Regions from separate parts of the Gallintestinimicrobium propionicum genome, predicted to be linked through region 1. Evidence: predicted binding sites of a transcription regulator. Region 1 holds the regulator's gene; the other holds the start of a gene.
The links. Region 1 encodes HrcA, which represses chaperone genes, less so after heat shock. Its sites were predicted from a motif close to TGTTAGCACTCNNNNNNNNNGAGTGCTAACA; they were not measured.

Region 1 (4,631 bases):
TCAAGTCCGTATGCCAGAGCTGCTGCGGTAGGCTCGTTGATGATACGCTTTACATCGAGGCCTGCGATCTTGCCGGCATCCTTTGTTGCCTGACGCTGAGCATCGTTGAAGTATGCAGGAACAGTGATAACTGCTTCGGATACCTTCTCGCCCAGATAGTTCTCTGCGTCAGCTTTCAGCTTCTGCAGGATCATAGCGGAAATTTCCTGAGGGGAATATTTCTTTCCGTCGATGTCTACCTTGTAGTCCGTACCCATATGTCTCTTAATAGAAGCGATGGTGCGGTCTGCATTGGTAACTGCCTGACGTTTTGCAGGCTCGCCGACCAGTCTCTCACCGGTCTTTGTGAATGCAACTACGGAAGGTGTTGTTCTTGCTCCTTCTGCATTTGCGATAACGGTAGGCTTGCCGCCTTCCATAACTGCTACGCAGCTGTTTGTTGTACCAAGGTCGATACCAATAATCTTACTCATAACTTTTCTCCTTCTGCCTTATCGGCTATCTCAAGCAATGTCTTATGTTCTGTTCAAATCTATGAAAAGCTGCCTGCAGGCTTTTATTCCTGCACAACAGCGACCATGCTGTGACGTACCACGGTGTCCCTGTACATGTAGCCCTTTAAAAGCTCCTGTGCTACAGTTCCGGGTTCCAGCTCATCGTTTTCCACCTGCATCACTGCGTTGTGGAAGTTGGGATCGAACTCTTTGCCGACCGCTTCGATCGGTTTTACACCAAGGTTTTCAAGCTCTGTCAGCAGCTGCCTGTAAACCTTGTTCATACCGTCTACAAAAGGAGCATCCTTTTCGTCTTCCGGTACGGTTGCAAGTCCTCTTTCAAAATTATCTACAACGGGAAGGATCTTTTCGATCACGCTCTTTGCGCCTGTCTCGAACATCGCAGACTTTTCCTTTTCGGAGCGCTTGCGGAAGTTCTCGAACTCAGCCATCTGCCGCATTACCTTATCCTGCAGCTCGTTGATCTGTGCCTTTACGGCATCTTCCTTTTTCTCTTTTTTTCTTCCGGAAAAGAAGCCTTTTTTATCTTTTTCCTCAGAAGCTTCCCCATCTTCCGGGGTTTCTGTATTTTCTGCGGAAGCCTCCGCAGTTTCTTCACATTCTTCCGTATTCCGTTTTTCCTGCGTTTCGGTTTCCGATGTGTCCTGCTTTACTTCCTCTTCCATTCTCTCTTCTGCCACGCCTGTCACCCTTTCTACTTCTTATATAAAGTATCCAACTCGCTCATCAGTGTTTTTAAGGTACCGATGACCTTGTCATAGTCCATTCGTTTGGGGCCGATGATTCCGATTGTACCTCTCATGCCCTCTCCCAGCTCATAGGTTGCAGTTACAACACTGCAATCCTTCATGGATTGAACCGGTGTCTCATTGCCGATATAAACCTGAATACCGGTACCGCTCTCTTCAGAAAGAGAATCCTGAACCAATTCTCCCAATGCTTTCTTTTCTTCGAAAACATTGATCAGCTCACTTGCCTTTTCCCGGTTATCTGTCAGCTCCGGATATTTCAGGATGTTATTGGTTCCGCTGGTATAGATCTTTAAATCCTCATCCGACCGGATCGCTTCGGCAACTGCATCAATCACACCACTTACAATGCCGCTGTGAACGCCTGCCTGCTGCTTCATCGCCGAAATCATTGCAAGATTGATTTCATCAATCGACAGCCCATTCAAATGGGTATTCAACAGGATGTTCAGTTTCAGGAGTGTCGCATCATCCAGATCCTCTTCGACCTGAAGCATCGTGTTCTTGATCACATTGCCTTCTACTACAACAACTGCCAGAAGCTGATGCTCATCTACTTTTGAAAGCTGGATGAATTTCAGCTTATTGCGCTGATACTGGGGTGTGGTGATCATCGCCGCATAATTGGTGTTGGTCGCCAGCACTCTCGCCACTCTCTTTAAGAGAGTGTCCATCTTTTCATCCTTTTCCAGAAGCAGACCTTTTAACTCTTCCACTTCACGTTCCCGCTCACCCAGCATGGTGTCTACATAAAAGCGGTAACCCTTATCAGAAGGAATCCGTCCTGCAGAGGTATGGGGCTGTAAAATGTAGCCCATCTCTTCCAGATCGGACATCTCATTACGGATGGTCGCGGAACTTAAATTCAAATCGGTATACTTGGAAATTGTCCTGCTGCCGACCGGCTCTCCTGTCTCCAGATAGTTCCGAATAACTGCCTGCAGAATTTTCTTTTTCCTTTCATCGAGTTCCACGTTCTCACCTGCTTTCTGATTTGTTAGCACTCAATCAATTGGAGTGCTAACACCTTCTGATGATTACATTACCACTCCCCTATCCTATTGTCAACAGATTTTCCCAAAATACTTGTGAAGATAGTGTGAAAAATAAGCGTGATCGCTTATTTTTCGCACAGCTATTTGTGCCACAGGCGTCACAAAGTAGTTAGGATCGCAGAGCCGAACTGGACGTTCGCCTCGCGATTCCTTCGGCGCAAAGCGCCTGCGGAATGGAGAATTTATGAAAAAAGCAGCCGCACCGGGAAGGATTCGTCCCCGATACGGCTGTTCTTATTTCTGTGTATTATGTACGTTCTGACTCTGCAGCGCCCGCTCAGATTATGGCGACGCCTGCTTTCGATTGCGGTGTCTGCTCAGACACTTAGATTCCGAAGCTTCCGCTCGTTGTACCGTTGATCACATAGTATACTGCGCTCTCTTCCGGCTTTACATACAGCTCAACGCTCTTGAACTCTTCCGGTGCGTTGCCCAGGTCATACTGCCATACATCTTTGGCAATCTCAACCAGTCTCTCAGTTGTGTATTCCTTGCCTGCAAACTGAACGCTTACCTCAGTCTTTACAGCTGCTGCTTTTGTTGCGCGCTTTGCCGGCGCTTTCTTTTCAGCGGTTGCCTTTGCTGTTGTGGTTTTCTTTGCAGCTGTTTTCTTTGCTGCGGGCTTTTCCTCTGCTTTAGCTGCAGCTGTTGCTTCTGCTTCAACTGCTTTTTCTTCTGCCTTTGCTTCAACAGCCTCTGTCTTGGGTTCCTCGGTCTTTACTGCCGCAACAGTCTCAGCTTTTACGGTTTCTTTTTTATTAACGGGTGCCTTTGTTACAGTTTTCTTCACTGTGCTTTTTCTCATAATGATCTCCTCCTTAACACCCAGGTATCCATTCTCCTTGTCATATCATTATCTAGCAATTACCTGAATTTAGTGATTAGTTTACTTCTAAAACCAGATATTGTCAACCTTTCCTCTGTTTTCGCCGAAAAAATTAACGCTTTTTAGAAAATATTTTTACATTTTATTTATTCCGGACATCGGAATTTCGACAAAAAATGTACTTCCGGCTCCAGGCTCACTGGTAAGCCTTACACTGCCCCCATAATACGCCGTGATATGCTTCACAATCGACAGTCCCAGGCCGGTTCCGCCCATTTTTCGGCTTCTTCCCTTGTCCACCCTGAAAAAGCGTTCAAAGACACGTTTCTGATCCTCCGGATCGATTCCTACGCCATCATCCTTTACTTCTATATATACTGCCTCTGGCTCCTGCCAGATTTTTGTCCAGACATGTCCGCCCGGATGGTTGTATTTGATGCCATTGCTGATCAGATTTGATAAAAGCTCCCGCATCTGCTGCAGACTTGCCTGGAGGATCACATTTCCACATGAGCCCGAAATTTCCACCTTACAGGATGCCGCCTGTGGTGTCAGGGATTCCAGGACCTCATCCATCACACTTTTTAAATTTACCTTACTCAGCGTTACCTCCGCATCCTTGCTTTCCAGCCGCGAGATCATCAGGATATCATCGATCAGACTTGTCATATGCTCTGTTTCCTTTAAAATCCTCGCAAGGAAATCCTTCCTGGTCGCCTCATCCTTGACAAAATCCTGACTCAACAGCTCCGCATAGCCCCGCACGGACGTAATCGGCGTTTTAAGCTCATGGGAGGCATTACTGAAAAATTCCTGGCGAATTTTACGGTCCCGCTCCATCTGCACCATCTGCCGTTTGATTTCATCAGAGCGGATATATCCGGAATATCTCGCTGCAACTGCAACGCTTACAACAAACGCAACCATCATTCCGACAAGCAGAAGCGGAAGCACTACGATCATATACCGGAAAAGGCCGGTGTAGGGAATCGACATACGAATAATAGCCTTTCCATCCTCTGAAAGCTTTGCTACATACAGCATCTCCTGACCAAGACTTTCAGAATAACGGGTCGAACTGCCCTCACCCTTTTCAAGTGCCTCCTTTACCTCCTGCCTGTCAAGATGATTTTCCATACCGTCCACATTTTTCAGATCAGAATCAGCAAGCACTGTCCCGTCTTTTGCGATTATCGTAACCCGGACATTCGCATCCAGTGCAGAGGCATGAACCTTCTGTAGCTGCTCCTGCAACGGTTTATCCGTATCGAGTGTGTATTCGACTACGGAAATCGTCTTTTCCATCATCTCCACATTTTCCTGCCGCATCCGGCTTCCAAGAAAAAAAGACGAAACAATACTGCTGATCGCCAGCGCCAATACTAAGATCATGCCAAAGCGGACCAGTACCGGATTTTTTATCATAATTTTTTTCATTTCCCCATTTTTCCTTTTGCTTTCCTATTCCTGAGGCTTCATAAAACGG
Region 2 (4,631 bases), on a different contig from region 1:
CCCAGTCCATAAATAATACATAGAATACTTTTCCATATTGTGGGCTTTCTACAATTCTCCCATGATCCAGTACAGAAAGATAAGATCCGTCCGCCTTTCGAAGATGAAAATGAATATAGTCATTTTCATTTCCGCTGTCGATTTGTTCCCAAATGCTTGCTTCTATCTGCTGCTGCTCATCTTCACGAATCAGGTTGTGAAAACTCTTATTGGTGAGCCTGAAGAATTCATCCATACTTTGATATCCGGTCATAGAAAGAAATTCATGGTTTGCATAAAAAAGTTCGTCATCTTCCTTGTCTGCTCTGTATATGATAAATGCACCCGGAAGGTGTTCGGAGATATCTTTAAGTGCAAAGCCCAGCTGTTTGCGAACAACGGATTGAAGTTCCTTACTGTAAGACATACATCCATTTTTCCCGTGAAGCTTTATTTCATAGAGAGCTGCATCTGCACAGCGCATGAGCTGTGAAAGACTGGATGCAAAGGTCGGATATTCTGCATATCCAAGAGAAATATAAAATTGCTGCTCCCTTCCTCTGCATGAGAATGTTTTGGGAAGGCTGGTGAATTGCTGCAATTGCGCTTCTGCTTCTTCAAAGGTATAGTTAGGGAGAAGAACACAAAATTCGTCTCCACCGTTTCTTCCTAATATGGCATCAGATGGAAAAAAAGCTTTCATGCTGTCTGCAAGACATTTCAATGCCTTGTCACCATAACCGTGTCCATAGATATCATTGATAAACTTAAAGTCATCAATATCAAAAAGTGCAGCCACAAAATGAGTTTTCGGATTTTTAGCTATCATTTTCGCTGCCAATTCATCAAATCCATAGCGATTGTAAATATTGGTAAGGGAATCCGTGTGTGCCAGTATCTGGAATCTGTTTTTATTTTCTTTCGAAGTCAGCCATACACAGGTAAGAACGGACAGAAGTATAACGTTAGCAGTTAATATCACACTGGTTTTTGCTATTAATAAATTGTTTCGCCATCCACATTGAGGAGCTACTTCAAACATCCATTCCTCTTCCCCTATCGTAAAAGTATAAGAAACTGGATTTATCAACGAATCATTTGATTGAGAAACAATGTTATAGGTATCACTCCAGGGAGCATCTGTCTTTGAAATTCTGTATTCATATCCAAAGCTGGAAAGTGCACTGACCGCGTCTGAGAAAATGTCGGGTACACGCAGGACAACAATGGTAAAGCCCCAGAAATATTCCAACCCGTTTTCATCCTTCAGGAAAATGGGATTGCGGACAGCAATTCCAGAGCCGCCCTGTTTCAATTTGAATGGTCCCTGGGTAATGATTGTATGGTTGTCCCTTGCATAACAGGAAATCTTTCCACGATCTTTATCATGGAGCAGATCAATTTTGCCTGCTTCATTTCCTGTGGACGGATAAATATCTGTCACAACACCATTCGGAGCAAGCTGCACGCTTTCAATAGAATCAGACATAAGATTTTCTGCAATCATGTCAAACTGGTTAAATTCTCCAGATTCACTGATCAAAATCTGTTTCAGAACATCCGTAACGTCTATCCCTTCTGTAATCTCATTTTTTATGCGTTCCCCATAGGTTGTTGCATTTAATAATGCTGTTGTATGGTTCTGTGCTGTTTCATGAGAGTCTACTTTGTATAGGATTATACCAACAAGGCATATACCCAGTAAGAAAACGATAAGCGGAATAAGTGTTTTTTGTTTCATCTAACATGCCCTTTTTTTCAGAGGTGTTTTGCAAGACCTCTGTTGATGTCAGTCATGGCGGCTGTTTTTATAGTAATTTTCCCTCACATTGTGTTCCGTGTCAAGATTTCGTACAAGCTAAAATAAGAAGGAGAGCCAAAGCTTTTGGATACTGTTTTTGTCATTTTACAGAGCTCGCAGCGTTCACAAATTCTTCACAAAAAAATTAGCACTCACCTATTGACATTGCTAATAATGGGTGTTATATTACATCTAGAACAAAGGAAAGGGAACAAAAAGAACAGAAGATGCCGAAAACGGAATCGGAGTTCTCAGAAAGCTTTTCTTTGAACCAGATAAAATGACAACCACTTCTGAAAAGGATTCACAGAAGGCATGATAGAAGGAATGGAGGAATGACTTATGTTACTGCCTAGAATTTGGGATGAAGATTTATTTGAGAATATGGATAACTGGATGAGCTGGCCGGATGAGAGTGAGTTCTTCGGTAAGAAGAATCCTCTGTATGGCAAACATGCAAAGAACCTCATGAAGACAGATGTTCGGGAAACCGAGGATGCTTACGAGGTAGATATTGATCTGCCTGGCTTCAAGAAAGACGAGGTTACGATCACCGTTGAAAATGGTTATCTGAATATCAGCGCTGTCAAAGGCCTTGATAAAGACGAAACCGATAAGAAGACCGGCAAGTACATTCGTCAGGAGCGTTACGCAGGCAGCTGCTCCAGAACATTTTATGTCGGCGAAGCCGTTGAACCCGAGGATGTTTCCGCGAAGTTTGAAAACGGTATCCTGCAGCTTCACATTTTGAAGAAGGAAGCAAAGAAGGTAGAAAAGAAAGACAACCGGATCGCAATTGAAGGCTGATCTTTCCGGTATAGGAAGCTGAACATTCCGTCAAAATCTCACCTGATAAAAATCCCGGTGCGTGAAAACGTACCGGGATTTTTTGTCGTATAAGAAGTTTCAATTCCATACAATAAAAACGCTTTGGGAGGATCCCACTGCGGCAGGAAAGGAAAAGGACAATATCCGGCAGGAGAAATGCGCTGGATTTCACCCGAAAGGTTGCGTAAAAAGGCGCAATCATGTAAAATCAAAGTAATATCTTTGAAAAATGAGCGGCAGGACCGCAGCATGGAGGATGAAATGGATATATTCGGAATATTGGCGATGGTCGGGGGACTTGCTCTGTTTTTATACGGTATGCAGGTTCTGGGAGATGGTCTGAAAAGAACGTCGGGCGGACGTCTGGAAGAAATTCTGGAATCGCTGACTTCCAACAAATGGAAGGGCGCGCTGCTGGGCTGTGTTGTCACGGCAGTAATTCAGTCATCGTCAGCAACGACGGTAATGGTAGTCGGACTCGTAAACTCCGGTATTATGAAGCTGACGCAGGCTGCAGGCGTTATTTTGGGGGCGAACGTCGGAACGACCGTTACTTCCTGGATGCTGAGCTTGACTGGTATCGAAAGCAGCAATGTGTTTGTACAGCTGTTAAAGCCGGCGAACTTCTCACCAATCGTCGGTATCATTGGCGTGATCATGCTGATGACCGCTAAAAATGATAAGAAAAAAGATATCGGTACGATTTTGATCGGCTTTGCAGTTCTGATGTTTGGTATGGAAACTATGTCCTCTGCAGTAGAGCCGCTGGCGGGCAATGAGAAATTTACCGGCATTCTGACGATGTTCTCCAATCCGATCCTTGGTATGCTTGCCGGCCTGGTGCTGACTGCGGTTATTCAGAGCTCTTCTGCATCCATCGGTATCCTGCAGGCACTTTCCATGAGTGGAACACTTACCATCGGTTCTGCGATCCCGATTCTGATGGGTGAAAACATCGGTACGGCGATCACTGCGATCCTTTCCTCTATGGGCGCAAGTAAAAATGCGAAGCGTGCAGCGCTGATGCATTTATATTTCTGTATTTTAAAGACAAGCTTTTTCATGGTGCTTTTTTATCTGATCGATGCGATCGTACATTTTTCGTTTATGACAGAGCTTGCAAACCCTTTCATCATTGCCATGATCCACAGTATCTTTAACCTGTCGGCGGTGATTATCATGCTGCCGATATCCGAAGTACTGGTAAAGCTTGCGATGAAGACGATTCCGGTTACTCCGGACGAGCTCGAGGATGTTCCGGTAGAAAAGAGTATTCAGATCCTGGACGAGCGTTTCCTGGCATCTCCGCATTTTGCACTGGAGCAGTGTAAAACAGCCGCAGGCGATATGGCAGAGTATGCCCGGGAAGCCCTGTTGCTTGGAATGGGGCTTGTGACAGAGTTCCATCCAGAACAGGCAAAGCGGGTGGAAAATCTGGAAAATCTTGTGGATTCCTACGAAGATCAGCTGGGTACTTATCTGGTAAAATTAAGCAGCCGGAATCTTTCTACGAGAGACAGCCATACACTGTCCACGCTGCTGCATTGTATCGGTGATTTTGAGCGGATCTGTGACCATGCGATCAACCTCGTAGGATATGCACAGGAAATGGCGGAAAAGGATCTGCATTTTTCTGCCAAAGCAGAAGAAGAGCTGAAGGTATTTACGGCGGCGGTTCAGGATATCATGAACCGTGCGGTAACGGTATTTAAGAACGATGATCTGAAGCTTGCAAAGTCTGTAGAGCCTCTGGAAGAGGTGATCGACGGACTGAATATGGAGATCAAGAGACGCCATATCCGCAGATTGCGGAAGGGAAAATGTACCATAGAGCTTGGACTTACGCTGTCGGATATTACGACCTGCTATGAACGTGTTGCAGACCACTGCTCCAATATCGCAGTATGCCTGCTGCAGGTCAATGAAGACGGCTTCGATACCCATGGTTATCTGGAAATGGTTCGTGATACGGACAATCCGGAGTTCCGCGCAGAGGTGGCAGAATTTGAACACAAATACGAGC

Region 2: a site for HrcA is predicted at 1,924-1,954, ahead of OCV62_RS16510 (Hsp20/alpha crystallin family protein). Genes of this name have one in related genera too.

The regions. Positions count from the first base shown of each region.
Region 1 covers NZ_JAOQJY010000027.1:16,819-21,449, reverse strand. Annotated here, with positions in the region: gene dnaK (molecular chaperone DnaK) at 1-473, opposite strand, end outside; gene grpE (nucleotide exchange factor GrpE) at 557-1,180, opposite strand; gene hrcA (heat-inducible transcriptional repressor HrcA) at 1,210-2,238, opposite strand; gene OCV62_RS15815 (DUF6465 family protein) at 2,645-3,124, opposite strand; gene OCV62_RS15810 (sensor histidine kinase) at 3,281-4,582, opposite strand; gene OCV62_RS15805 (response regulator transcription factor) at 4,607-4,631, opposite strand, start outside.
Region 2 covers NZ_JAOQJY010000030.1:8,084-12,714, reverse strand. Annotated here, with positions in the region: gene OCV62_RS16515 (diguanylate cyclase domain-containing protein) at 1-1,720, opposite strand, end outside; gene OCV62_RS16510 (Hsp20/alpha crystallin family protein) at 2,123-2,587, shown strand; gene OCV62_RS16505 (Na/Pi cotransporter family protein) at 2,870-4,631, shown strand, end outside.